One region of the Massilia sp. PAMC28688 genome, then DNA from elsewhere that is predicted to be linked to it. Evidence: predicted binding sites of a transcription regulator. Region 1 holds the regulator's gene; each other region holds the start of a gene.
What was found. Region 1 encodes sigma-54, which starts transcription at its own class of promoters, with help from an activator protein. Its sites were predicted from a motif close to TGGCANGNAANCTGCTTT; they were not measured.
Positions count from the first base shown of each region.

Region 1 (7,212 bases):
GTCGATGAAGTCAACCAGACCACCATCCTGACCGGGAACGTCATTGTGACCAAGGGCACGCTGGTGCTGCGCGCCGAACGGGTGGTCATCAAGCGCACGGCCGACGACTACATGCAGATCACCATGACCAGCAACGGTGGCAAGCCTGCGACCTTCCGCCAGAAGCGCGACGGTGGCCCCAATCTGTGGGTGGAAGGGGAGGCGGCGCGCATCGAGTACGACGAGCGCAGCGCCCTGGTCAAGCTGTTTTCCGGCGCCCGCATTCGCCAGCTGGAAGGCACGCGCCTGACTGACGAAATCCAGAGCGAATACATTTCCTACGACAGTCTGCGCGAGGTATTCACGGCCCGCAATGATGCCAGCGGCGCCAGCAAGCCTGGCGGCGGCCGCGGACAATTGATCATCGCCCCGCGCCGGCCGCGCGCCGCAACGGAGACGCCTGCGCAGGCTCCGGCTCCGGCTCCGGCTCCGGCTCCGTCACAGTCGCCGGGGACCTGAGCATGGAACCGAAACGCTGCGGCAGCACGCTGATCGTTCGCGGGCTGCAGAAAAGTTATGGCAAAAAGCTGGTGGTGCGCGACGTCTCGCTGCAGGTGGAGTGCGGCGAGGTCGTGGGCCTGCTGGGCCCCAACGGCGCCGGCAAGACCACCTCGTTCTACATGATCGTGGGCCTGGTGCCGTCGGACGCGGGCAGTATCGATATCAGCGGGGTCGATATTTCGACCATGCCGATTCATCGCCGCGCCACGCTCGGCCTGTCCTATCTGCCGCAGGAGGCTTCGGTGTTCCGGCGCCTGACAGTGGAAGAAAACATCCGCGCCGTGCTCGAACTGCAAAAGGTGGATGGCAAATCGCTCTCCAAGACCGAGATCAACGAGCGCCTCGACAACCTGCTGGCCGACCTGCAGATTGAAAAGCTGCGCGAGAGCCAGGCCATGTCGCTCTCCGGCGGCGAGCGGCGGCGCGTGGAAATCGCGCGCGCGCTGGCGACCAACCCGCGCTTTGTCCTGCTCGACGAGCCGTTTGCCGGCGTCGACCCGATTGCCGTCATCGAGATCCAGCGCATCGTGCGCTTCCTGAAAGAGCGCGGCATCGGCGTCTTGATCACCGACCACAATGTGCGCGAGACGCTTGGCATCTGCGACCGCGCCTACATCATCAACCAGGGTGCGGTGCTGGCGTCGGGACGGCCAGACGACATCATCGCGGACGAATCGGTACGGCGCGTCTACCTTGGTGAACACTTCCGCATGTAAGCGATGAAACAGTCACTTCAACTACGCACCTCGCAGCACCTGGCGCTCACGCCGCAGCTGCAGCAGTCGATCCGGCTGCTGCAGCTGTCCACGCTGGAGCTGCACCAGGAACTGGAGCAGCTGCTGACCGACAATCCGCTGCTCGAACGCCTGGACGATCCGCTTGACCACTCGGTACGCCTGCTGGCCGACGGCGCCATCGGCAGCAATGCCACGCCGGGCGAAGCGGCGCCGGAGCCGGGCGCCCAGGATGCACCGGCGCCGGCCGAAGCGGAGGGTGGCGATGCGCCGGACAGCGAAGCGCCGCAGGGACCGGAAGGCGACGCCGACTGGGGCGAACAGACCCGTGCCAAGGGCTCGGACGATGAAGACTCGCGCCCGCAGCTGGAAGCGTCGTCGACCACGCTGCGCGAGCACCTGATGGAGCAGATGCGGGTAACGGTGAGCGAAGGGCGCGACCGCGCACTGGTGGAGCTGATCATCGATGCGCTCGACGACAATGGCTACCTGACCGAAACGCTGGAAGAGATCCACGAACGCCTGCCGGCCGAACTGGAGATCGACTTCGACGAAATGAAGACCGCGCTGGCGCTGCTGCAAAGCTTTGACCCGGTGGGCGTGGGGGCGCGTTCGGCCTCGGAGTGCCTGTGCCTGCAGATCAAGGCCATGCCGGGCGTACCGCTGGTCACGCGGCGCATGGCCCTGGCCATCGTCGACAAGCACCTGGCCTGGTTCGCGCAGCGCGAATTCAACAAGCTGAAAAAGGCCCTCGACTGCGATGACGAAGACCTGCGCGAGGCGCAGGCCGTGATCCGCCAGTGCAATCCGCATCCGGGCGCCGTGTTCGCGTCGGACGTGTCGGACTTCGTGGTGCCGGACGTGATCGTGCGCAAGGCCAAGGGCGGCTGGTCGGTATCGCTCAACAATGAAGTCATGCCGCGCCTGCGGGTGAACAATATGTATGCCAGCCTGCTCAAGCAGGGCAAGGGCGAAGGACAGATGAGCGCGCAGCTGCAGGAAGCGAAGTGGCTGATCAAAAACATGCGCCAGCGTTTCGACACCATCCTGCGTGTTTCGGAGGCAATTGTTGAGCGCCAGCGCAATTTCTTTTCGCACGGGGCGGTTGCCATGCGCCCACTTGTGCTGCGCGAAATTGCTGATACACTTGGTCTGCACGAGAGCACCATCTCTCGTGTCACCACGCAGAAATACATGCTGACCCCGCACGGCATGTTTGAGTTGAAGTACTTTTTCGGCAGCCACGTCGCCACCGAAGCGGGGGGAGAAGCATCCTCGACGGCGATTCGCGCGCTGATTGTGCAATTGACAGGAGCAGAAGACCCTAAAAATCCATTATCCGACAGTAAGATTGCGGACATGCTGGGGGAACAGGGTATGGTCATTGCGCGCCGGACCGTTGCCAAATACCGGGAAGCGCTCAAAATCCCGCCCGTCAGTCTCCGAAAGTGTCTGTAGATTGCAGTATTGCCTGGCAATGCCAGGTGGTAAGCCTTGTTCCTCTGCGCACGCGCATGAACTGAAAGTGACACCATCTTTAGGAGTGTGTATGAATCTCACAATTAGCGGACATCATCTCGAAGTGACACCAGCCATCCGTGAATACGTACAAGCCAAGCTCGAGCGCGTAAAGCGCCATTTCGACCAGGTGATCGATATCGCCGTGATTCTCACCGTCGACAATCTCACTGAAAAAGAAAAGCGCCAGAAGGCCGAAATCAATCTGCGCCTGTCCGGCAAAACTGTCTATGTGGAAAGCCTCTCCCACGACCTGTACGCGGCCATCGACTGCCTGGTCGACAAGCTCGACCGCCAGGTCATGAAGTACAAGGGCAAGGTCCAGGACCACAATCACCAGGCCATCAAGCACATGCCTGAAGAGCAGAGCCCGGAAGCGGTGTAACTGCACCGGGTTCCACAGCCAAAGGCGTCCGCGAGGGCGCCTTTTTGCTGTTCGCGGTCAGCATCCGGCGCCCTGGTCAGGTGCGGGCCCGGGCGGCTTGCCGGAAGCAATTGGTGGCGCTCCAGTGCGGCGGTAAAATAGCGCTCTTTTCTCTTTCCTACTGCCTGCCATGAGCACATACGTCCTGCATCGCGTTGCCGACCGAACCGGCATCATCACCCTCGACCGCCCGAAGGCCCTCAATTCGCTGTCGCTGCAGATGGTGCGCGACCTGACCGCCATCCTGGAGGCGTGGCGTGACGACGCCGGGATCGATGCGGTGGTCATCGGCAGCAGCAGTCCCAAGGCGCTGTGCGCCGGCGGCGACATCCGCTTTTTCCATGAGTGCGGTCATGCCACGCCCATGGGAGGCAGCGCGCTGCTGGAAGACTTTTTCACCGAGGAATACGCACTCAACCACCTGATCCACTTGTATCCCAAGCCTTACGTGGCCTTGATGGATGGCGTGGTCATGGGGGGCGGCATGGGCATTGCGCAGGGCGGCCCGGATTGCCGCATCCGCATCGTGACTGAAAAAACCAAGATGGCCATGCCGGAAGTGAACATCGGCCTGTTTCCCGATGTGGGGGGCAGCTACTTCCTGTCCCGTGCGCCGGGGCAGCTGGGCAACTACCTGGGGCTGACGGGGCTGACCATCGGTGCGGCCGATGCGCTGTACGTGGGACTGGCCGACCTGTTCGTGCCGCACGAGCAGATGGCAGCGCTTGGCGCGCTCATCGACGCCACGCCAGGGGCGCAGCTGCGCGAGGCGATCAGCAATTTTGCGGCGCCGTTTGCTGGACAGTCTGGCAGCAGTGAACTGGCAGCAGCGCGCGCTGACATCGACCGCCATTTCGGCGCCCCGTCGGTCGCCGCCATCATGCTGTCGCTCGAAGGCGACGACAGTGCCTTCGCGCAAAAGGCGCTGGCCGCCATGCGCCAGCGTTCACCGCTGATGATGTGCGTAACGCGCGAACTGCTGGTACGCGGTGCCGGCCTCGATGTGGCGGGCTGCCTGCGCATGGAACGCACCATGGTGCGGCACAACTTTGAACACGGCGAAGTGCTGGAAGGCGTGCGCGCGCTGGTGATTGACAAGGACAATGCGCCGAAGTGGAATCCGCCGACTTTGGAGCAGGTGAGCGAGGACATGGTGGCGCGCTTTTTCATGCCGGTGTGGCCGGACAGCGCGCATCCGCTGCGGCACTTGCAAGGCTGATCTTCAAGGGGGCGGCCCCTGCGGACTGTGGCGGGCGGACTAGCTCTGTTCGCGATGACGCAGTACCACGCGCTCGGTCGGGCTGAAGTAGGCGGCCAGCCTTTCGGCCATGTACACCGAGCGATGCTGCCCGCCGGTACACCCTACCGCCACCGTCAGATAGCTGCGGTTGTCGGTCTTAAATGACGGCAGCCACTTGGCGATAAAGGCGCGGATATCTTCCAGCAATTCGGCGGCGCTGGGCTGCGCGTCGAGGAAGGCAATCACCGGCGCGTCCATGCCGGTCAGCGGCCGCAGCGTGAGGTCGTAGTAGGGATTGGGCAGCGCACGCACGTCAAACACGAAGTCCGCGTCCAGCGGCACGCCCAGCTTGAATGCAAACGACTCGAAGAACAGCGTGATGGGCGCGCGCTCAATGGCCACCAGCTCCTTGATCCAGGCGCGCAGTTTGTTGGCCGACAGTTCGGAGGTGTCGATCACATGTCCCAGCTGCTCGATGGCGGACAGCCGTTCGCGCTCTTCCAGGATGCATTCGATCAGGGTGCGGCGCGAGGCGGGATTTTCGTCGGGCCGCAGCTGGTGCGACAGGGGATGGCTACGCCGCGTTTCGGAAAAGCGCGCTACCAGCGAATGGGTATTGGCGGTCAGGAACATGACCTTGACGTCGTGCCCATCGTCCTTAAGCATGCGGATATTGGCCGGCAGCTCGACCAGCGATTGCGCGCTGCGGGCGTCGACTGCCACCGCCAGCGACTCGGTACCGTCGGCAATGAGCGCGCTTACCAGGCTTGGCAGCAGGGCGGGCGGGAGATTGTCAACGCAGTAGTATCCAGAGTCCTCAAGTACCCTGACAGCTACTGACTTACCTGAACCGGAAATACCTGTAATGAGAACAATGCGCATGCCCTTGATGATACCGCATGCGGCCATTTTCTGTTTGGACGCCGCGCGAGCGCCTGGGGCCCGTGTCTTGCAAGCAGGGTGTTGATTATCGTGACAATTGCGCTTCGCTTGCGCGTGCAACTGTCGGCCGATCGGTCCACTGTGTCGGCACCGAACCGCAGCATGCTAGTCATCGCAGCGGCGAAGCTGTTGTAGCGAGGCTGAAACCGCATGCCAATCTCGTTTGCCGCAAAGTTTCACGATTTTCCCGCTGCTAGTATTTCCCCTCGGCATCGACGGGCGTGGCGTTGGCGCTTGAGCCGGCCTGGGTGCACAAACGACAATGGGGAAATGTCTGTGAATATAACGCATCGATCGATCGCCATTGTGCTGTTGGCTAGCCAGCCTGCTGCCGTGTGGGCCGATGACGCTTCAGGGGCCGCGGTGCCGGTGGTGCAGGTGACGGGCGCGCAAAGTGATGCAGAGGCACGGCGCCAGTTCGTCGCCGGGAAGATCATTATCGGGCGCAAGCGCATCGAGGAAAGTGGCGTCCGCAAGGTCGAGGACATGCTCCGGCGCGAACCGGCCGTGACCGTAAGCAGTGACGGGCGCATCGGTCTTCTCAACATGCCCGGCTATACCCAGATACTGCTCGACGGGCAGGCGCCGGTCGGGCGTTCCCCCACCGAGCTTGACCTGGTCAGTGTCGAAAAGATCGAAATTGTCAAATCCAGCATGGCGGAGTACGGACCCTTTGGCGTTGCAGGGACAATCAACATCATCACCCGCAAGACGACGCGCAAGACAGAGACCGAGATTGCTGCCGGCATTGAAACCACGGGTGGCGAGCCCAAGGTGACGATGGACCTGTCGCGCAACAGCTCAGTGCAGGGATCGCCATTGCGGTACAGTTTTCAGCTTTCCGCAGAAGCGGGCTCCGGGCTGGAGCGCAGCAACATCAGCGAGTCCATTGCCGTTCGCGGTCAGTCCGACCAGCTACGCTGGCATGGTCAAAGCGACGGCAAGTCGCGCCAGGAAATGCTGTCCGGGTCGATGGACGTGATTTGGCAGCGCGCCGATGACGAAACGCTGACGCTGTCGCCTTCGATTGCCACCATGATAGACAAGAATGCCGCGCGCGATATTCGTCTGCCGGCTAGTGGCGTCGAATCCGCCGACACTGCTTGGGACCGGATACGGCTGGACATGTTGCGGGTGCCGGTGCGATGGGAATCCAAGCTGTCAAGTACCAGCAAAGCCGACGTGTCGGTAATGACCGCCTTTATCCGGTCGAACAGTGCAAGCAGCGGAATCGATGCAATTGCAGGCGCGCGAGGATCCGAGTGGCTTAGCCTGGACAAGCGACGCGGTGGCAGTCAAGCGCTCGACATGTCGTACCGAACGCGTCTGGCGAACGGGCACAACGTGAAATTGGGTTCGACAATTCGCCATATGAGACAGGTCATCCGTCATCGGTACGAACTTGATGGGGCCCGCGCATCTGCTTTCGATCTGCTCGGCGCGCGCAGCGCATGGCGCAACCGCAGCTTTCGCGTGTTTGTGCAGGATGAGTGGGAACTGAGCGAGAAGGTCGATGTCAATGCCGGTATGTCGGCCCAGGCCACCGATATCCAGGTAAGCGAGAATCGCTATCAGGTCAGGAATGAATCGCGGATACTCTCGCCCTCCCTGCATTTGTCGCGCAAGATTGGCAAGGACGATGCCAATCACCTACGCTTGAGCATCGCGCGCAGTTTCAAGGAAGTGGAAGAAGACGATTTGTCTGCGCATCCGGAAATTCACCCGCTCGCACCGTGCATTTCGGCTGCCTCCTGTGGCCCCAATTCAGCAGCGACGGCTGACAAGGTGGGAAACGCCATTTTGCGCCCGGAGCG
Region 1 covers NZ_CP080378.1:1,357,614-1,364,825, reverse strand. The annotation lists gene lptA (lipopolysaccharide transport periplasmic protein LptA) at 1-498, shown strand, start outside; gene lptB (LPS export ABC transporter ATP-binding protein) at 501-1,256, shown strand; gene KY495_RS06055 (RNA polymerase factor sigma-54) at 1,260-2,732, shown strand; gene hpf (ribosome hibernation-promoting factor, HPF/YfiA family) at 2,824-3,177, shown strand; gene KY495_RS06045 (enoyl-CoA hydratase/isomerase family protein) at 3,347-4,435, shown strand; gene rapZ (RNase adapter RapZ) at 4,475-5,338, opposite strand; gene KY495_RS06035 (TonB-dependent siderophore receptor) at 5,675-7,212, shown strand, end outside.

Region 2 (7,212 bases), 360 kb from region 1:
AGCACCTCGGTATCGATGACCATCAATGGCCCCGCGCCGACCATCCTGGCCATGTTCATGAATACGGCCATCGACCAGCAGATCGACAAGTTCGCGCAAGAGAACCAGCGCCAGCCAACCGCCGACGAAACGGCCAAGATCCGCGCCTGGGTGCTGCAGAACGTGCGCGGCACGGTGCAGGCGGACATCCTGAAGGAAGACCAGGGCCAGAACACCTGCATCTTCTCGACCGAGTTCTCGCTCAAGGTCATGGGCGATATCCAGGAGTATTTTGTGCACCACATGGTGCGCAACTTCTACTCGGTATCGATCTCGGGATACCACATTGCCGAAGCGGGCGCCAACCCGATTTCGCAGCTCGCCTTTACGCTCTCGAACGGCTTCACCTTCGTGGAAGCCTACCTGGCGCGCGGCATGCACATTGACGACTTTGCGCCCAACCTGTCGTTCTTCTTCAGTAACGGCATGGATCCGGAGTACACGGTGCTGGGCCGGGTGGCGCGCCGCCTGTGGGCCGTGGCCATGCGCGACAAATACGGGGCCAATGACCGCAGCCAGAAGCTCAAGTACCACATCCAGACCTCGGGCCGCTCGCTGCACGCGCAGGAAATCGACTTTAACGATATCCGCACCACGCTGCAGGCCTTGATTGCCATTTACGACAACTGCAACAGCCTGCACACCAACGCCTACGACGAGGCGATCACCACGCCGACCGATGAATCGGTGCGCCGCGCGCTGGCGATCCAGCTGATCATCAACCGCGAGTGGGGCCTGGCCAAGAACGAGAACCCGAACCAGGGCTCGTTCATCATCGAAGAACTGACCGACCTGGTGGAAGAAGCGGTGCTGCAGGAATTCGAGCGCATTGCCGAACGCGGTGGCGTGCTCGGAGCCATGGAAACCGGCTACCAGCGCGGCAAGATCCAGGAAGAGTCGATGCTGTACGAGCACCAGAAGCATGACGGCACGCTGCCGATCATCGGCGTCAACACCTTCCGCAATCCGCATGCGAGCGATACGCCGCAAAAGATCGAACTGGCGCGCTCCACGGACGATGAAAAGCAGTCGCAGCTGACCCGCCTGGCCGACTTCCACAGCCGCCACGCGGCCGAGGCGCCGCAGGCCCTGGCCGCGTTGCAGCAGGCTGCCATCGACAATGCGAATGTGTTTGAAAAGCTGATGGATGCGGTGCGGGTGTGCTCGCTGGGCCAGATCACCACGGCCCTGTTCGAGGTCGGTGGCCAGTACCGCCGCAATATGTAAGCTGCCGCGCGCAGGCGCGCCCCGGCCCCGGCATCTTGCCGGCGCCGGGTTTTTTTACGCCTGGAGCGGGCGCCCCACCGTGGCGCCGGCCACCAGCCTGGGCTGCCACAGCTCCTGCATGGGCGCGGCGCCGTTGACCACGGCAGAGAGCATCTCGATCATCTTTGCGCCCGCCTTGTCGGCGCCCGGCTGGTCGATGGTGGTGACCCTGGCGCCCACCAGGGAATCTTCTATGCTGCCCCAGACGATGACGGACACCTCGCGCCCGATCTCCACGCCGGCGTCGAGCAGGGCGCGCACGGCGCCGACCCCGGAAAGGTGATTATCGACAATGACGGCCGACGGCGGGGGACGGCATGCCAGGAGTTGTTGCATGGCCTGGTAGCCGGCGCGGCGGTCATGGCTGTTGTCGACCAGGTGGGCCGGATCGGTGGCCAGACCAGCCTCACCCATGCAGCGCAGGAAGCCGGTACGCCGCTGGCAGGCAAAATTCAGGCTCAGCGGGGCACTGATCATGCCGATGCGGCGGTGGCCGTGCTGCAGCAGGTGCTGGCACGCCATGACGATGCCGGCCTCGTTATCGAAATCAAACCAGGCATAGGGCTGGTCCAGTTCGGTGCGCCCGTGGGCAACAAAGGGGAAGCCCTTGCTGACCAGGTAGGCAATGCGCTGGTCGTGGACCAGGGTGCGGCTGACCACCAGGCCATCGACGCGCTTGCCGCGCACCATGTGCTCGTAGGAAGGCAACTCGTTACGGGCCGATACGGGGGCGATGATGAGATTGCGCTTGCTCGCTTCGAGCGCTGCCGACATGCCGCCCACCACTGCCAGGAACATGGGGTCGCCCAGATCCACGGGCGAAAGCGGATAGATGATGCCAAAGACATTGGTGCGGCCCACGGCCAGGCTGCGCGCCATGGGGTTGGCTTCGTAACCGGAGGCGCGCGCTGCTGCCAGCACCCGCGCGCGCGTGACTTCGTTCACTTCCGGATAACCGTTCAAGGCGCGGCTGACGGTGGTTTTCGATACGCCCAAATGGTCGGCAAGACTCTTAAGATTCATACATCCACAGGCTGGTCCTTGTACACAGCCTGCGATTATAGCAACGTCCTTCTCATGGACCGCTTGATGGCGCGCAGCGCCGGGCGGCGCCCTGGTGGGCGAAGCAGATGGCGTAAATGGGCGGCAAGGTGGTGGACACGGTCTCCCAGCTGTCGCCACCATTGGCGCTCGCCCACAGCCCGCCCGTGGTGGACCCCATCAGCAGGGTACGGCCATCGTCCGCCACGGCCAGGCCATGGCGGTACACGAGGTCATAACAATGCTCTTGCGGCAGACCGGCGCGCAGGGCCGTGAAGGTCTTGCCGCCGTCCGAGGTGCGGGTCACGGCCATGGCGCTGTCGACGGGGATGCGGCGCTGGTCCGCCTCGGCCGGCGCAAACCACGCCGTCTCCGGGTCCGAAGGATGAGCCGCCACGGCAAAGCCGAAGCGCGAGACGGGCGCCGTGACGATTTCAGCCCAGTGCCGCCCGCCATCGGCCGAGCGCCACATGCCGTTATGGTGCTGGCACCAGAACACGTCGGGATTGGCGGCGCACGGCACCACGCGGTGCGGATCCTGCACGGCTTCATTTTCGTTGAGCTCGGGCGGCATGTAGTCGGCGCGCATGCCGGTCGACGATACCGTCCAGCTGGCCCCGCCGTCTTGGCTGCGCCACACGCCGCCGCAGGATACGGCCACCAGCAGGTGGCCGCTGTTGCGGGGGTCGACACTGATGCTGTGGATGCCCGGCACATCGTAGCCGCCGCCGAACCACTCGCTGCGCTGCGGCACGTCCCACAGCGCGCGCACCAGTTCCCAGCTGCTGCCGCGGTCGCTGGACTTGAACAGGCCGCCCGGCAGGGTGCCGGCCCACAGCACCCCCGGCTCATCGTGGCCGCCCGCTTCCAGCGCCCAGATCAGCCTGTTTTTCCATTCGACGGGATCGGTGCTGTCGGCCGGCTTGGGCGGATAGGCAGGGGCGGCAACTTCGGTCCAGCTGTCGCTGCCGGGGTCGCGGCGGTGCAGCTTGACGCCAAAATGGCCCAGGTTAAGGGCGGCATACAGGGTGCCGTCGCGCCGGTCCGCCAGGGCCATCGATACCGGCTCGCCCAGGAAATGGCGGTGCGCGACCTGCCAGCGCCCGGCCTCCTGGCGCAGCTCGAACAGGCCCTTGCGGGTTGACAGGTAGGCAGTGTCGTACATGGTCATCCTCCGGATAGGGCCTGCAATATATAGACAGTCGACGCGGGTAAAAGTGCATCCTGCAGTCCGACACGGTCGGCCGCCCGGCGGCCATCGATGAACACCACCACATTCTCGCGCAGGTGGCCCTGCTCATCGACGATGTAGGAACGCAGCTGTGGATTGGCACTGAATGCGCGCTCGAGGGCAGCGTGCAGCGTGGGCGCATCGACAGCCACTTCCGGCACCGGCAGGAAGCGGGCCAGCTGCTGCGTAAAGATCAATCGGGCCATGCTGCCTCCACAAGTGAAGCCAGATTTTACTCCCGCCGCCCGTCGCGCGATCCGATAATTTTATTTGCCAAAAGGAATAAATAGATTCATTCGATTAATTAATGACTCTAATAAACATTCTGATTGCCAATTAAACCCTCGGATAAATTAATTAATATAAACATATTGCTTTCCTGCTGGAAAACTCTTTGTCGGATAACTTTACAGCATAATCCCGGTTCAGATCCGGGACAGCGCTAAGTCCCTGTTTACTAAGGAATCGTGATATTTGGCACGCTCTTTGCTAATATCCCCATGCAGGCAGTAGCCCCAAACAAATCAAATTCGAGGAACATATGAAACTTCTGAAAAAAATCACCGCAGCGGCAGCAGTAGCACTGGCAATGGCCGGCAATGCAAACGCAAACGTCGTACTGAACGACTGGGTCTTCAATCCTAACGGCGGCGGCTTCGCTTCCGGCCAGGTCATCAACGAATACCTGGACGTGAACGGCAATGCCTTCATCGAGCTGACCAACACCGGCGGCGGCACCTTCTCCTTCACGGAGCACGCAGCCTTCAACCTGGTGCAGGCAGACAGCAACGGTCAGCTGTTCCCAATCAACTACGCTGGTGGCAACATCACGGCAACGTTCGTGGCAACCGGCACCGGTAACTTCTCCGGCGCGTTCCAGTTCACCGGCGGCACCATCCGCATGTACCAGAACCCAACGAACAACCAGTACGCCACCACCGACGGCATGTACGGTGCTGACCTGGGCAACATGATTGCTGAGTTCGAAGTCCTGCCTGGCGGCGGCGGTCTGGTAGACGGTTCCGGCCTGCCAACCAACAACGGCCAGATCAGCGTATTCGCCAAGGCAGTTGCCGGCGGCCTGGATGCTGGTTACTTCTTCCGCGGCAACGGTGCCGACCTGTCGGGCGAAGACATCCTGTCGTTCGCGTTCACCAACGCTAACACCGTTGGCGCCCCAACCAACAACATGGTTGGCGAGATCGCTTGCCAGTTCGCCGGCTTTGGCGGCCCAGGCTGCGCCGGTGGTACGTACTCGAACGTTCCTGGCAGCCACTTCTTCGTCAGCAACAACGGTCAGTTCAAACTGGCTGAAGTACCAGAGCCAGGTTCGCTGGCCCTGCTGGGCATCGCCGTACTGGGTGCAGGCGTTGCTGCTCGCAAGCGCAAGCAAGCCTAAGCATTTCTCGGCATGACACTGAGCGGACTGCGGTCCGCTCTTTTTTTTGCCCATGTTTTCCCCGTATTTTGCCCGAGCCGGCGGCAAGGCCGGCAAGCGACGTAAAAACAGGCCGCATGCGGCCTGTCGGGATCTGCAGGGGTGTGCCCGGATGTGCCGGGGTTTGTGCCAATGTATCGCTACTTGAGCAATTCTTCCAGCGGCTTGCGTTCCGAACGCGAGGTGGGCGCCTTGCCCGCGCCCAGCCTTCCCATGTACACCGGGAAACCGGCATCATTGAAAATCAGGCGCGCCGTTTCCCGCTCCAGCTTTGCGGCCATGCCGTGCAAAGGCATGGTGTCGGTAAACTTGACATTCTCGCGCACGTACTTGGAAAAGATCAGCGGCGTCATTTCCGGCTGCATGTGCAAGCCCAGGTGGGTAAGGGTGAGCCAGAACCGCTGGACCGCGCGCCCGGCCTGCACATAGTCGTCAATCGACTGCGGCTGGCGCTTGGCCTTGAGCACGAAGTGCGCGGCGCAGGCCACGCCAGGGACAAAATCCATCTGCAGGCGGGGCGCCCAGGTGCCCATGACGCGGTTCATGGTGGACAGGCGGCCCCAGCGGACCATGGCCCACTTCATCATCTTGAGCGTCATGGCATCGACGCCCAGTGCCTGGTCCGGCACCCGGTCGGGACTGTGGGTCACGCCCCAGTGGATGATCTTGCGATGCGTTTCATATGCTTCCGGCATCGACAGGCGCAGCCGGGCGTTATTGAACATCAGGCGGGCGGTGCGCAGCTTGACGCGCGTGCCTTCCAGCCAGGTGACGCTGTAATGCTCGCCCACGGCCTCTTCCAGCGCCGCCTTTTCGGTGGCGGTCAGGGGCCGGGTGCGCAGGGGCCGGCGCTGCACGCTGCGCCGGGTGATGGCCGGAATCAGGGGGCTGGGAGTGATGGCCGGGTCGCGTTCCAGGCGCACGTCGAACACGGGTTTTTCTTCCGGCGTGCCGCTGCGGCGCACGATATCGGCGCGCATGCCGTGGCCGCTGGCAGCCAGGGCCAGCGTTTCCAGCAGGGCACCATAGGAAATCTGGCTCGGATGGCCATCAAGGTCGTACACGCAATGCTCGCGCGTATCGTAGCCATGCACGGCAACGTGGTCTGGGGCAATGATTTCAAAGCGCCAGCACTGGGTATTGTCGCCACTGGGCGCCCAGCGTGCCAGGTCCAGGATCTGGTGCATGACCGAGGGGCCGCTCATTGCCCCACCCCCGCCTTGGCCATCTGGCGCTTGCCGATCATGATGGCCAGCTTGTGCAGGGGGTGGCTGTTGCCACCGGGGCGCCAGGTATGGACCATCTTGTTGCGATAGGCATCAAATTGCATGCCGTGGGGCGCGGCCAGCACGTCTCCCCGGCCCAGCAATATCTTGAGCGCCTCGGTACCGGCAATGGCCGAGCACAGCTGGCAGGACATGAAGGTCGAGGGGCCGCGCTGCTGGGCAAAATTGACCGCTTCCGGCACCACCAGGTAAGGGCGGTGCAGGCCGGCCGGCGCCAGTCCGACCACGAAGCGGATGGCCTTTTCCAGGTCCGAACACTGGCCCCACTGGAAATACTCTTCAAACGTCATCTTGCCCGGCATGAAGTTGAGCAGGGCCGCGCCCATGCCGAGCGGCGCCACGGTGGTGGCGGGAATGCCGAGCCTGGCGCACAGGGCGAAGGTTTGCTGGCGAATTTTAAAAGCAAAAAAATCGAGGCCATCAACGTACAGGTCGACACCATCGAGAAAGGCCGGCAGGCTGTGCTCGTCGATACCTTCCGGGAACAGTTTGATCTCGACTTCGGGATTGATGTCGCGCGCCATCTGGGCCAGCACCTCGACCTTGGGCTGGCCCAGGGTGGTGACGTTGGCGCCGACCTGGCGGTTGAAGTTGACGATATCGAAATCGTCAAAATCGGCAATATGGAAGTGGGCCACGCCCAGGCGCACCAGGGTCAGGAGATGCCCGCCGCCCACCCCGCCGCCGCCGGCAATGGCCACGCGCTTGCCGCGCAGGATGGCCTGCTCGGCTGGCGTCACCCACCCGATATTGCGCGAGAAAGCCTGGTCGTACGAAAAGGCGCCGGTCGCTGCTGCGGCCGGTGCACCAGGCGCGCTTGAAGGTTGCGTGTGTTGTCCCATACGGAAAATAGTAACACGAACGATGCACAATCAGGCCCGGCCCGGTCAGGCCCGGCCGGGCTGCGGATA
Region 2 covers NZ_CP080378.1:1,717,300-1,724,511, forward strand. The annotation lists gene icmF (fused isobutyryl-CoA mutase/GTPase IcmF) at 1-1,266, shown strand, start outside; gene KY495_RS07725 (substrate-binding domain-containing protein) at 1,321-2,328, opposite strand; gene KY495_RS07730 (glycoside hydrolase) at 2,381-3,511, opposite strand; gene KY495_RS07735 (MoaD/ThiS family protein) at 3,514-3,783, opposite strand; gene pepA (flocculation-associated PEP-CTERM protein PepA) at 4,119-4,976, shown strand; gene KY495_RS07745 (molybdopterin biosynthesis protein MoeY) at 5,156-6,220, opposite strand; gene KY495_RS07750 (ThiF family adenylyltransferase) at 6,217-7,143, opposite strand.
Region 2: pepA (flocculation-associated PEP-CTERM protein PepA) is a predicted target of sigma-54. The motif match lies at 4,053-4,070, and genes of this name have one in related genera.

Region 3 (7,212 bases), 1.1 Mb from region 1:
GTGCGCATGAAGGGCACCAACGAAGACATCGGCAAGAAGATGCTGGCCGACTCCGGCCTGCCGATCATCGCCGCCGATACGATGGAAGACGCAGCCAAGGCCGTGGTTGCCGCTGCTGCTGGTAAAGCCTAATTCGAAGGAACAAATATGTCGATCCTGATCAATAAAGATACAAAAGTCATCACCCAGGGAATTACCGGCAAGACCGGCCAGTTCCACACCCGCATGTGCCGCGACTATGCCAATGGCAAGAATGCCTTTGTCGCAGGCGTGAACCCCAAGAAAGCCGGCGAAGATTTCGAAGGCATTCCTATTTTTGCCAACGTGGCGGACGCCAAGAAGGAAACCGGCGCCAACGTGTCGGTCATCTACGTGCCGCCGGCCGGCGCCGCTGCTGCCATCTGGGAAGCCGTGGAAGCCGAGCTGGACCTGGCCATCTGCATCACCGAAGGCATTCCCGTGCGCGACATGATGGCGCTCAAGGACCGCATGGCCAAGGCCGGCTCGAAGACCCTGCTGCTGGGCCCTAACTGCCCGGGCCTGATCACGCCGGACGAAATCAAGATTGGCATCATGCCGGGCCATATTCACCGCAAGGGCCGCATCGGCGTGGTGTCGCGCTCGGGCACGCTGACGTACGAAGCGGTGGGCCAGCTGACCGCGCTGGGCCTGGGCCAGTCCTCGGCTGTCGGTATCGGCGGCGACCCGATCAACGGCCTCAAGCATATCGACGTCATGAAGATGTTCAATGATGACCCTGATACCGACGCTGTCATCATGATTGGCGAGATCGGCGGCCCGGACGAAGCCAACGCGGCTTACTGGATCAAGGACAACATGAAAAAGCCGGTGGTCTGCTTCATTGCAGGCGTGACCGCGCCACCGGGCAAGCGCATGGGCCACGCCGGCGCGCTCATCTCGGGCGGTGCCGACACGGCCCAGGCCAAGCTGGACATCATGGAAGAGTGCGGCATCAAGGCCACCAAGAACCCGTCGGAAATGGCCCGTCTGCTGCAGGCCATGTTGTAATTTGTAACGACTTGCTAGGCAGTAGATAATAACGGGGAGCATAATGCTCCCCGTTTGCATTGGAATTGCGCACAAAATCCGGAGAACGCGAAGTGGCAAAAATCATCATTACGTCTGATGGCAAGCTCATCAAGGAAGTGGAACTCGTCAAGGAGAGGATGACCATCGGGCGCAAGCCGCATAACGATATCGTCATCGACCACCGCGCCGTGAGCAGCGCCCATGCCACCATCACGGTCATGCTGGACGATGCGATCCTGGAAGACTTGGGCAGTACCAACGGCACCTTTATCCAGGGCGAAAAGGTCACGCGGCGCCAGCTGGCAAGCGGCGACCGGATCACGATCGCCATTTTTGAACTGCAATACCTGGCCACGCCACCCAAGGCCGCACCGACCGGGAAGGTGGAAGTGATGAACGGCGCGCACAAGGGCAAGACGCTGCCATTGAATAAACCCTTGACCACGGTCGGCAAGCCGGGCGTGGCGGTGGTGGCCATTACTTATGCAAGTGGTACCTATACAGCAGCCAAGATTGATGGCGAGCAGGGGCCAACGGTCAACGGCGCGGAGCTGGAACACGAGCCGCGTCGGCTGGTACAGGGTGACGTGCTCGATCTCGCGGGTACGCGCATGGTTTTTTTGGCAAAATAAGTGACAATTTCCGTCAGACGTTGCGCTGTTCACGCTCCGCGACAAAAATTGTCAGGTCACGCGCCGAATTTTGACCATTTCCATAATCGAAGATTAACGAATAGCCGCAAATCGATGCTCGTCTGAGCTGGCACACCGATTGCTATATCCCTGGTACAGACACCTAGTCTTTGTTGAAGTAAAACCCCAAGGAGATTTACCATGAAATCGATGAAAATTGTTAAAAAAGCACAAGCCGGCTTCACCCTGATCGAATTGATGATCGTGGTCGCCATCGTTGGCATCTTGGCTGCTGTCGCACTGCCAGCGTACAAGGATTACACGGTACGTGGCCGCGTGTCGGAACTGATCACGAATGCCTCGGCACAAAAGCAAACTATTGCTGAAAATCTGGGCGACGATCCAACTAACCTGGGAACGACTGCTAATACAGGCGCTTGCCGCGGGGTGAAGGATACGACCGTCGCGACCACTAATATGGCGAGCATGGCATGCGCAGGCGGTGTAATCACCGTGACCGGTACCGCCAAGACTGAAAACGTCGTTCTGAAATTCCGCCCAACTGTGAACGCAGACGGCAATGTGACCTGGACTTGCGGCGCCACCGCTGACACGATGTTCCGTTTCGTTCCTGCTGAATGCCGTAACGTAGCGTCCTAATACGAATCTCGTCGCCGTTTTGACGGTAGCGATTCTGTAAAAAAATACCCCAGAAATGGGGTATTTCCGTTTTTGGCTTGGCAAATGATTGGGCTGGGTGAGCGATGAACGCTGCAACAAAAAATGCATCGTGGCGTCACGGGATAGTTCTTTCGGGGGTCCGGGAATGGCCAGTGCTGGTGCTACTAATCGCCAGTATGGCCATGCTAAATCATTTCGCTCCCCATAGCCACAATGCCCAGCGGATCACGCACCTGGCCTTATTGGCTTTCGCTTCGGCGTATATTTTCATCAGACGCTCGCGGCTCATTTGGCCCAGCAATCCGGCCGGTGGCATCGCACTTCTGCTGTTTTTCTTACTTGGTGTGATCTCCTCAAGCCGCGCTTATGCGCCGTCCTATGGCTTCCTGGAGGTTGGATACACGCTGCTGCTCGTTTTGACAGGGTTAGCGGCGGGAAGGGAAATGGCGGACTCTTACTCAAAGAAGTTGAATTGGGTTCTGACAATCTGCGCGATTGGATGCGCAGCTTATCTTCTCCAGGCTTTCGTGGGCTTGTCGATATTCGTTCAGATGGGAATTACCCCTGGTGTCGGTGATATCATCCAAAACTTCGAAAATTTTCGGTTTTTCAATCACGCACAAACAGTGACCGTTCCCCTCCTGGTGCTGCTGTGTTGTCGCGCCAAGACCCAAAAAGTACGGTACGCCGTATTCATTCTCGCGGGGTTTTGGTGGATGTTACTTTTCACTGTGGGTGGACGCGGGACCATGTTAGGCCTGGGGGCAGGGGTTTTGGTTGCCCTAGTGCTGATGAAGGGGACAGCGAAACTTTTCGTTGGTATGATGGCGCTGACGGCCATCACAGGGTTCGTTCTGGATTATTTGATTTTTTATCAGTTACCTCCCGTTTTCGGTCTTGAGCCTTTTGGCCATTCAAGCGCATTGGTCGACCGGACAGTGCACGACCCGACTAGCTCTCGCACCTATCTATGGCGTCGCTGTTTGCAGATGATCGCTGCTCACCCAATGCTCGGCGTCGGGCCCATGCACTTCGCGCATGGCGGGATGGATCTCAGACTCGGCAGCCACCCGCATAGTTGGGTTATGCAGTACGCGGCAGAATGGGGCATTCCAGCGGTAATCTGTCTTATCGCGACAATCGGTGCGGCCGGACGGCGCCTGTTTTGCCAAGCGAAGGCGCTGGCGACAACAGATGTGTCCGACGGACTGGTCGCGACTGGACTGATTGCAACCGGGACTGCCATTGTGGTTGACGCGCTGGTGTCAGGTTCCTTCATTATGCCGATAAGTCAGTTGCTTATTGTCACGTACCTGGCATGCGCCAGCGGATGGGTATGGTCGAGAACCCGGCCGTCAACATGGACTGTAGTCCCCCAATTTGCGCTGCGAGGCGCGATTGGGATAGCGGTCATCATGGTGGTGCTTGGGGTTTCCGTTGATGCTGGCGATCTTCCCGGAAGTCACACGGACTACCCTGTTAAGGGTCCGGGTTTTTCAATCTTTCCACGTTTCTGGTTTGACGGGCGTTTCTAGGCTGGTGTCATGTGCGCTGCAACTGGCGCAGAGTTGGGCCGCTATCCAGCGCGATGTGATTTTCTTAGTCGTGCACGCGGCCATTGTATACAGCGTTTTGTGGAAGAAGGGGGCCTTTAGTGCTAGACCGAGGCGGTCCAATCCCCTGATTTGCCACCATGCTTTTCCAGCACCCGCACATTGGTCATGACCATGCCGCGGTCGGCCGCCTTGCACATGTCGTAAATGGTCAGCAAGGCCACCTGCACCGCTGTGAGCGCCTCCATCTCCACCCCCGTCTTGCCCACCGTGTCTACCTGGGCGCGGCAATGGATACATGACTGCAGCTGATCAATCTCGAATTCCACCGCCACCCGCGTGATCGGCAGCGGATGGCACAGCGGCACCAGGTCGCTGGTGCGCTTGGCGCCCATGATGGCGGCAATGCGGGCAATGCCGAGCACATCGCCCTTGCGCGCCGTTCCTTCAAGGATAAGCGCCAGCGTGTCAGGTTTCATGACAATGGTACCGGCCGCAACGGCAATCCGGTGGGTGTCGGCCTTGCCGCCGACATCCACCATGTGGGCTTGTCCGGCAGCATCGAAGTGGGTGAGGGGAGAAGCGTTTTTTGGGTCGTTCATGGTCGTGGTAACAAAGTGTTTCCGATCGGTCGAAGGCAGCGTACATGCGCCACTTGCGGTTATCATAGCATCGTGAAAATGAAAATTCCTCCTGCCATGCGACTCACACGCTTGCCGCAGCTGGCGCTCGCTGCAGCTGTCGCGGCCGCCATCTCCAGCACGGCGCTGCAGGCGGGCGCCCAGACGGGCCTGGACCAGAGCTTGCCGATGCTGGGCGACACTGCCCGCGGCGACCTGTCGCCCGTGATGGAGCGGCGCATCGGCGAGGAAATCATGCGCGACATCCGGCGCGACCGCGATTTTCTCGATGACGCGCCGATTGCCGAATACCTCAACAATTTTGGCAGCGCCCTGGTGGCCGCCCAGCCCGGGGCACGGGGCGAGACCAACGCCGACTTTTATTTCTTTGCCGTGCGCGATGTGCAGCTGAACGCTTTTGCCTTGCCGGGAGGCTTTATTGGCGTGCACTCGGGGCTGCTGCTGGCGGCGCAGACCGAATCGGAACTGGCCTCCGTCATGGGCCATGAAATCGGCCACGTCACCCAGCGCCATATTGCCCGCATGATCGGCCAGCAAAAGCAGGATGCGCTCATCCCGCTGGCGGCCTTGCTGCTTGGCGCCCTGGCCGCGCGCGCCAGCGGTGACGCGGCCATGGGCGTGGTCATGGGCGGCCAGGGCCTGGCGATCCAGCGCCAGCTCAATTTCAGCCGCGAGGCAGAGCGCGAGGCCGACCGCGTGGGCTTTCAAATCATGTCCCAGGGTGGTTACGATACCTCGGGCATGGTGGCGTTTTTCGGCAGGATGCAGGCCGCCACGCGCTCCTACTCGGACCTCATGCCTTCCTACCTGCGCAGCCACCCCCTCACCAGCGAGCGCATCTCCGATATCCAGGCGCGCATTCGCGAAGTGCCGTACCGCCAGCGCGTGGACACGCTCGACTTCCACCTGGTCCGGGCGCGCGCCCGCGTACTGCAGGATGGCAGTACCCAGGGGCTGGCCGAGACCCAGGCCGCTTTTGAAGCGCAGCAAAAACTGCTCAACCGCCAGCAGCAGGTCAGCGCCCAATATGGCCTGAGCTACCTGGCCCTCAAGCGCGGCCAGCTGGCCAGCGCCCAGACCTGGCTTGACCGTGCACGGGCGACCCAGCGCGGTACAGAAGGGGCGTTTGCCATCGGTTCATCCGCCTCCGATGGGGCACCCTTGTTCACTTACCTGCAGCTGGAAATCAAGCTCGCGCCAAGCCAGCCGGAAGCGATTCGCCAGCAAGGTCTCAAGGATGCCGAACAGGCGCACCGGCGCTATCCGCTGTCGCGCGGCATTGCCCACCAGTATGGCGAAGGCTTGATCAATAATGGGCGTGCGGCCGAGGCCGTCAAGTTCCTGCGCGACCAGACCTTGCAGTACCGCGAGGAAGTCAAGCTGCACGAATTACTGGCCAAGGCTTACGCGGCGCAAGGCAAGATAAGCTTGCAGCACATTTCACTGGCCGAGTATTACGCCCTGCTGGGCGGTAAGGTCGCCGCGCTCGACCAGCTGGCCATTGCCCGCAAGGCCAGCGATGCTTCGTTTTACGACATGGCCCTGATTGACGCCCGCGAGCGCGAACTGAAAGCGCAGCGGCGCGAAGAGCTCAAGGAAGAAAAAGACGGCAAGAAATGAGGCGCAGCGCGGCGCAACTCACGGCGGCGTTGGCAGGCGCGTGAATTGAAAGTGCTCCGGCACCTCGGCGCGCGCGATGCGTTGCACCGGCGTCAGCTTGCCCTGGTAGCGCAGCGCCAGACTTGCCTCGCGGCCGTCGAGCCACGCCAGGATTGCGTCATCCGACGCGCCTTGGCCATCCATTTCCATGCTCGCCATTAGCTGCGCCACATCGCGGTCATCCACCTGCGCAACTTTACCGTCCGTCACGATAATGAGCTCGCCGCCTTCGGTCATGTAGGCCGCGTCCAGCGCCGGCACCGGTGCGCCCGTGTGCAGTACCAGCCCATGGGCCGGATCGGTGCGGGCCACAAAGGGCGTGCTCTCCAGATTGAGAAATACGCGCTGCGGCCCATTCTGGAAATACCAGCAGCCCCGCTCGTCAACTGCGTAATTGCGGTTGATAAAAGCGAGCAAGGCGTCCTGGATCACCTTGTCGCCGGGAAGGTTGAAGTGCTGGGCCTGCTCGTCGCGCATGCGCCAGGCGCCGCGCGCGTCCAGCGCCAGCCAGCCATAACAGTGGGGAACGTTGGGCCACTTGGCCATCGCTTTTTTGACAATATCATCCATGGCCGCGAGCTTCGCACAGTTCAGCGCGGATCGGCGCGCGCCAGCCATCTTTCCCTTCCAGGAATTTGATCAGCTTGCGCGGCAGCCAGTCCAGTCGGCCGGGCCAGGGCCCCGCCACGAAGCCGACATGGCCGCCATGGGCCGGATACTCCAGCGTCACCTGGGGCGACGCCTTGCGCGGCAAATAGTCGGCCGGCAGGAATGGATCATTCATGGCATTGAGCACCAGGGTGGGAACGGTGATGTCCTGCAGCACATGCCTGGCGCTGGCCCGGTCCCAATAATCGTTCGTATCCTTGTAACCGTGCAGGGGTGCGGTGACGACATTGTCAAAGGCGTACAGGTCGCGCGCCGATAGCAGGGCTTCGCGGTCGAACAAGCCGGGGAACTGCTCCAGCTTGGCCAGGCATTTGGGCTTGAGTGTCT
Region 3 covers NZ_CP080378.1:2,499,401-2,506,612, forward strand. The annotation lists gene sucC (ADP-forming succinate--CoA ligase subunit beta) at 1-132, shown strand, start outside; gene sucD (succinate--CoA ligase subunit alpha) at 148-1,029, shown strand; gene KY495_RS11275 (FHA domain-containing protein) at 1,122-1,682, shown strand; gene KY495_RS11280 (pilin) at 1,884-2,342, shown strand; gene KY495_RS11285 (O-antigen ligase) at 2,447-3,898, shown strand; gene moaC (cyclic pyranopterin monophosphate synthase MoaC) at 4,021-4,518, opposite strand; gene KY495_RS11295 (M48 family metalloprotease) at 4,597-6,177, shown strand; gene KY495_RS11300 (DUF2946 family protein) at 6,196-6,786, opposite strand; gene KY495_RS11305 (YheT family hydrolase) at 6,779-7,212, opposite strand, start outside.
Region 3: KY495_RS11280 (pilin) is a predicted target of sigma-54. The motif match lies at 1,811-1,828, and genes of this name have one in related genera.

Region 4 (7,212 bases), 2.7 Mb from region 1:
CCACAACGCCCCGTCGGCAGGGGCGAAAGACTGGGCCGGCACGTTTCTTTGCCGCATAATGGGCAAACGCTTTCATGCCCTGACATTTCCCCCTCATGACCACCCCTCCAGCGACGACCAGCACCCAACGCCGGTGGCCTGCCGCGCTTGGCCGCATTGCCACGCTGGTCCTTACCGACGACTTTCGCCAGCGCCGCCGCGTGACGATGGTACTGATGACGGCGGCCATGTACACCGTCTGCCTGGCCCTGCTGGGCTACGGCGTGGTGTTCGAGGTTTTTGAGGCCGGCGCGGTCAAGGTGCTCGGTCTGCTGTGCGCGCTCACGGCGCTAAGCTTCTATGCCATGGTTCGCAGTGGCCTGAACCTGCGTTTTGCCGAGCCCTCGCTGGCCCTGCCGCAAGCGCTCGTGGCCCAGAGCCTGATTGGCATTGCCTACGCCGTCAGCGGTCCGGCCCATGCCGCCAATCTCATCTTCCTGGCCATGGTGATGTTTTTCGGGATGTTCGACATGGGTCCGCGCAATGTCCGGCTGCTCATGTTTTATACCAGTGCCATGATGGGCGCCGTCATGGCCTGGTGCGCGCATGCCGATCCTGCGTTCTACCCTGCCCGGCTGGAACTGATTTACTTTGCCATGATGGCCACCGTGCTGCCCGTCATTTCCACGCTCTCGGTCCAGCTCTCGCGCATGCGCGACCGCCTGCGCAGCCAGAAAGTGGCGCTCGAATCGGCCCTGGAACATATCCAGAAAGTGGCCACCCACGACGAATTGACTGGCCTTCCCAACCGGCGCCGCATGCTTGGCCTGCTCGACGAACATATCGCGCGCCAGGCCCGGGGCGGGCCGGGTTTTTTCGTGGCGCTGGCCGATATCGATCACTTCAAGAAGGTCAACGATACCTACGGCCACCGGGTGGGCGACGAGGCGCTGGTATGCTTTGCCGGCCAGGCCCGCGCCCAGCTGCGCAGCACCGACATGGTGGCGCGCTGGGGTGGCGAAGAGTTCCTGATGCTGTTGCCGGCGTCACCGCCGGGCGACCCCAACATCGGCATCGAGCGCCTCAGGGCTGCCCTGGTCGAGACCGAGGCCAGCGCGCAGGCGCCGCAGCTGCGCGTGGCCTTTTCCGCCGGCATGACGCGCTACCGCAGCGGCGAGCAGGTTGACGACATGATCGAGCGCGCCGACCGCGCCCTGTACGCTGCCAAGGCAGCAGGCCGCAACCGCACGGTTGCCCTGTAGCGTCATCAGGCAAAAAAAAGCCGGCTGTTGTGGAGCCGGCCGTGCGGGAAGCCCGGAAAAAGCTTACGTCTGCCTGCGCCGGCGTGCCAGACCCATCAGGCCAAAACCCAGGGCCAGCGTGGCAAAGGTTGCCGGCTCGGGAACGTCGACAATGGGAATGCTGGGCACCAGGTCGCGTCCGAAGAAGGTCAGGTTGGAAAAATCAGTGACACGTTGCTGACGTCCATTGACCATGTTCTGCACCCAGGTGCCTTGCAGCGTCTGGCCGGACGCGATGAACTGGTCGTCAAACAGCCAGGCGCCGCTGCCGCCGCCCACGTGCATGGCAAATACCAGGTCCAGCGTCAAATCATTGAGCAGGTCCGTGTTGGTGATCGACCAGGTGCCGTTCTTGCCATCGACAAGGGTGAACGTAAAGCTGAACTTGCCCAGGAAGTCGGACGCCTCATAGGTCAGGGGATAGGCGTCGCCGGCCTGCGTTACCTTGGCCATCTTTTGCCATGCACCGTCCCCGTAGGCGTCAAAGGCGCCGTCAAAGCCTGTTGACCCTGCATTTCCCTGTGGATTGACGCCGTCTGCATACTGGAAGAAGTCGGCAGCCTCGGTGGCCAGTGTCACATCCTCCCTTGTTGCCGTACCGACTTCACCTGCGTGCACAGTTGATGCCACCAAAGCAATACAACAAAGCGAACTCTTTAGTAATTTTTTCATGGATCATCCCTTGGATATGCTGCTTTTGGTTTAGAGAAGCCTGAACCAGGCCTTTGCATTTTTATGCAAATTCGATACTACGCTTCTCAGCCGTTCAATATAAATTTTATAAGAGACAATTCTCGAAATACAACGGTCTGCAACATTTCCAGGAGAATTTTTTTAACGTGCTCTGCAATAAAAGGAGCATTTGTCGATGCCACAGTCCAGGTTCACCATGGATCATGACGGGTTGACGTGCGTGATCAGGCCGCATCTGGCCCGGCGCGCGGCCATGCGCTATGCTGTCACGCCGTAAAACCAGCATGCCGAAGCAAACGGAAGGAGCAATTGGATGGGCATTGACAACACCGACAGGCCCCACGGCCCGGCCCCCGCAGCCCCGCGGCTGCCCCCGCGCCCGGAGCCGGCGGCCACGCCGGAGCAGGACGCGGCGCGCAAGGCTGCGCGCGAGGACAGGGATGCGCAGGTGCGGGGCGTGAGCTCGATCGAGGCCATGCGCCAGGCGATCCGGCATGCGGCGCGCGACTTGCCCCCCATCAGCGAGCTCGAGCGCGTCAAGGCGCCGGACGGGGATGCGTTCCGGGCCCGCGCCGCGCGCGGCCTGCCGTTTTTGGTCACGGGACTGGTGCAGCGCTGGCCGCTGTCGGCGCTGGGGCCGGCCAGCCTGCGCGAGCGCTTTGGGCACCTGCCGGTACGCGCCCGCGTGGGCGACTACATCCATACCGCCTTCGCGCCCGACCGCGCCATGCAGGACATGACGATGGCGGCCTACCTGGACCTGCTTGACGCCGGCAGCCAGGCCCTGCCTCCTTACCTGGGCAACCTGGAACTGCGCCAGTTAAATGCCCTGTGCCACTGGCCATCGTGGTTCGACAAGATGGGCCCGCCCCGTTTCTGGGTGGGCCCCGCCGGCACCGTCACGCCCCTGCACTGCGATTACGACGACAATATCTTCGCGCAGGTGTGGGGCAGCAAGCGCATCTTCCTGGCGCCACCCCACCACGATCAGTTCCTGTACCCGCGCCAGGCCAATGCCATCCTGTTCGGTTCGCCCTTCGACCCGGAAGCGCCCGACTACGCGCGCTTTCCGCTGGCCCGCCACGCCGCGCTGGTCGAAGTGATCGTCCATCCCGGCGACATGCTGTATGTGCCGGCGGGCTGGTACCACCAGGTGCGCTCGCTCACCTTTTCGCTCTCGTCCAACCGCTGGGCGCGGGCCTTGCCGCTGGCCCTGGGCGGCCACTCGTCGCTGCTGCGCCCCGGGTAGGAGGACAGGTGTGTCAAGCGGCTGCAGCAGCAGGCGTCCTCTTGAAACCATCCCCGGCGACAATAATTGCCAGACGGACTACAATGGCGTCCCGTCCAACCCCATTAGCCAGGTATTCACCGCACCTGCCCTAGAAAGTGCGCATGCAGCAAACCCAGGTATTGATCGTCGATGACGAACCGGCCAATCTTCTTGCCCTGGAAGTGATGCTGGCACCGCTCGGCTGCCGTGTGGTGCGCGCCAACTCGGGGCGCGAAGCGCTGCGCCACCTGCTCCACAGCGAGTTTGCCGTGGTGCTGATGGACTTGCAGATGCCGACCATGGATGGCATGGAAGTGGCCGAACTGATCCGCGAGCGGCGGCGCTCGCGCAGCCTGCCCATCATTTTCGTGACGGCGTCCGATCCCCGTGAATTCCCGATCGAAAAGGCGTACGCCGTGGGGGCCGTGGATTATCTGTCCAAGCCCATCAATCCCATCATCCTGGTTTCGAAGGTGCGCTTCTTTGTCGAGCTGCACGTCAAGAACCGCCAGATCGAAGAAATGCAGCAAGCCCTGCATGCGGCCCAGATCAAGGCCAGCAACGAGCGCACCCGCCTGATCCTGGAAAACGCCAAGGAGTATGCCTTCATTGAAATGACGCCCGAAGGCCTGGTGACGGACTGGAGCGGCGCGGCGGCCCGCATCACGGGCTGGGAAGCGGGCGAGATTTGCGGCCAGGACATTGCGCTCCTGTTTAGCGAAGAAGACCGGGCCGCCGGCCAGCCGGCGCTGGAACGGGCCATGGCCCTGGCCACCGGCCGCGCCCCGGACCGGCGCTGGCACCAGCGCCAGGATGGCAAGCGCTTTTACGCCGACGGCGTGACCATTGCCGTGCGCGACGATGCCGGCGCCGCGCAGTCGCTGGTGAAGATTTTCAGCGACGCCACCGCGCGCATGCTGGGCGAAATCGAGCGCGAACGCCTGCTCAAGGAGTCCGAGGTGCTCAGCTCGCGCCTGCAGAGCATTTTCCACCAGGCTCCGGCCTTCATGTGCACGCTCCAGGGACCGGACCATGTGTTCGAGATGGCCAACGAGCGCTATTACCAGCTGATCGGCAAGAGTGCGGCCATCCTCGGCCGCCCGGTGCGCGAGGTGCTGCCCGAAGTGGCTTCTCAGGGCTTCATCGCGCTGCTCGACAATGTGTTTCGCACCGGCCAGTCTTACGTCGGCAACAGCGTGCCGGTATCGGTGCGCCAAAGCGATGGCAGGTTTGACGAGCGCCTGCTCGATTTTGTCTACGTGGCGCTGCGCAATACCGATGGCGAGATCAGCGGCATCATGGTCCATGGCATCGACATTACCGAACGCAAGCGCTACGAGGAAGCGGCGCGCTTGTCGGATGAGCGCTATCGCCAGCTGATCGCGTCCATGGATGAAGGCTACTGCCTGATCGAGATCCTGTACGATGCCAACGACCAGGCGGCCGACTACCGCTTCATCGAAGTCAATCCCGTGTTTTCCAAGCAGACGGGCCTGGGCCAGGATGCGGTGGGCAAGACGATTTACGAACTGGTGCCCGAGCTTGACCACGGCTGGGTGGAACGCTACGCCCGGGTCGCCGAAAGCGGCGAGGCGATACGCTTCGTGGAGGAAGCGCGCGCCATGGGTCGCTGGTTCGACGTGTATGCCACGCGCCTGGGTGAGCCGGGCAGCCGCATCGTGGCCCTGCTGTTTTCCGACATCACCGCGCGTCGCAAGGCTGACGAAGACCTGCGCCGCCTGGCAGCCGAACTGTCGGAAGCGAGCCGGCGCAAGAGCGAATTCCTGGCGGTGCTGGCGCACGAGCTGCGCAACCCGCTGGCGCCGATCCGCAGCGGCCTGGAAGTGATCCGCCTCAGTGCGGAAAATCCGGCCACGGTGCTGCGCGTGTCGGACATGATGCGGCGCCAGGTCAGCCACATGGTGCACCTGATCGATGACCTGCTGGACGTGGCGCGCATCACCAGCGGCAAGATCGAATTGAAGAAGGACACGGTGCGCCTGCAGGATGTGCTCACCACCGCCATCGAGGCAAGCATGCCGCTCATGACCAGCAGCCGCCACCGCCTGCAGGCCAGCCTGCCTGAAGAAGACCTGCTGATTTATGCCGACCCGGTGCGCATTGCCCAGGTGGCGGGCAACCTCCTGACCAATGCCGCCAAGTACACGCCCGAAGGCGGCGAGATTGCCATCTCGGCCAGGCGCGATGGCGACGCGGTGTGCATTACCGTCACCGACAATGGCGTGGGCATCCCCGAAGAAGCCTTGCCGTCGGTATTTGACATGTTCAGCCAGGTCAGCCGCAACCTGGGCCGTGCCCAGGGCGGACTGGGCATCGGCCTGTCGATCGTGCGCCAGCTGGCCGAGCTGCACGGTGGCCGGGTGCAGGCCCGCAGCGCCGGCAAGGACCTGGGCACGGCCTTCGAGATCACGCTGCCGCTCGCTGCCGGCGCCGCTGCGGCCCCGGCCCCGACCCAGGGCTGCGCCGACGAGGGCCCGGGGCACTGCTTCGAGATCCTGGTGGCCGACGACAATATCGACGCGGCCGACATCCTGGCCACCTTGCTCGAGCTGCGCGGCCACAGCGTGACGGTGGTGCATGACGGCCATGCCGCCCTCACCCGGGCCATTGCCCAGCGCCCCGACATCGCCTTCCTCGACATCGGCATGCCCGGCCTGACGGGCCTGGAAGTGGCGCGCGAGATGCGCGGCGTACCGGCGCTGGCGGACGTGCGCCTGGTTGCCCTGACGGGCTGGGGATCGGAAGAAGACCGCGCCCGCACGCGCGAGGCCGGCTTTGACCACCATCTGACCAAGCCTACCCAGCTCTCGGCCGTGGACGATATCTTGCGCCTGGCCGCGGCTGCACTGCCGGCAGGGGCCACCAGTCACTGATGCGGCGCCCCCGGCCATGTCAGGCGTGCCTGCAGTATCGGCCATAAGTGAGGTGTCCAACACTGCCAAGGCCTGCCTGCCTGCATAATCGGGACTCGTACTGATACGGGCGCGCCGGTTGCCGGGCCGCGTTCAGATTGCACAAGCCTATGAATCGCAGAACTGATCAAAAGACGGCCGAACTGGTGGATATTGCAGTGCTGACCCGGGCCGCTTTCCAGCAACATGCCGCCCAGCGCTACGCCGGCGAGGCGGGGCTGCCGGACAGTCTCACCCAGGAAATATTTTCCCGCCCGCCAGGCAAGATCCGCAAGCCATCGGCCGCCGTCTACGATGGCGCCATCCCGGACCGGCGGCGCGCCGCGCGCGGTTAAACGCGAACTTTATTGCCGTTGCGTCAAGGGGGTGCGGGAATCAGAATGCAAGGCGTCAACGGCATACAGCCGCATGCGCCAACTTTGAAAGGAACCATCATGAACCAGCAACTCGTCCTCGACGGCCGCACTGCCGACGCCAAGAATACCGCCCGCCTGCTGTATCTGGTGCACGCGGTCACTTTCTTCTTTTCATTGGGCCTGCTGTCGATCATTCCGGTCATTATCAACTACAGCAAGCGCGCGGAGACCGAGGGCACCATGGTGCACAGCCATCACACCTGGATGATCCGCTCGTTCTGGTGGTATGTGGTGTGGATGGTGGTGGTCGGCGTCCTGTTTTTGACCTTCATCGGCATTCCGATCGCGCTGGCGGTGTGGGGCATTGTCTGGCTGTGGAAGGCTTACCGTTTGATTCGCGGCTTCGTGGACCTCAACGCCAACAGTCCCATGCCGGTATGAGCTGCCAGGCGCCCTTGCCGGCATGACAAGGCTTTGCAGCAGCCCGGCTTGATCACCTGACAAGCCTGGGCCGGCCTGCGGCCCGTCACCGCAACCGCCTCCGCGTTTTGCTCCTTTGCTGTTCAATATCAAGCACTTGGCGCCCACGCCGGTCGCAGCGACAGGCGTGATGGCCGCTTGCGCCCATGGTTTCCTGTCCCACCCCATGCTACCTGATTGGCGCAGCCAGGCCCGGCCGC
Region 4 covers NZ_CP080378.1:4,038,526-4,045,737, reverse strand. The annotation lists gene KY495_RS18215 (diguanylate cyclase) at 96-1,241, shown strand; gene KY495_RS18210 (PEP-CTERM sorting domain-containing protein) at 1,305-1,859, opposite strand; gene KY495_RS18205 (cupin-like domain-containing protein) at 2,287-3,222, shown strand; gene KY495_RS18200 (response regulator) at 3,366-6,137, shown strand; gene KY495_RS18195 (hypothetical protein) at 6,287-6,511, shown strand; gene KY495_RS18190 (hypothetical protein) at 6,611-6,973, shown strand.
Region 4: KY495_RS18210 (PEP-CTERM sorting domain-containing protein) is a predicted target of sigma-54. The motif match lies at 2,015-2,032, and genes of this name have one in related genera.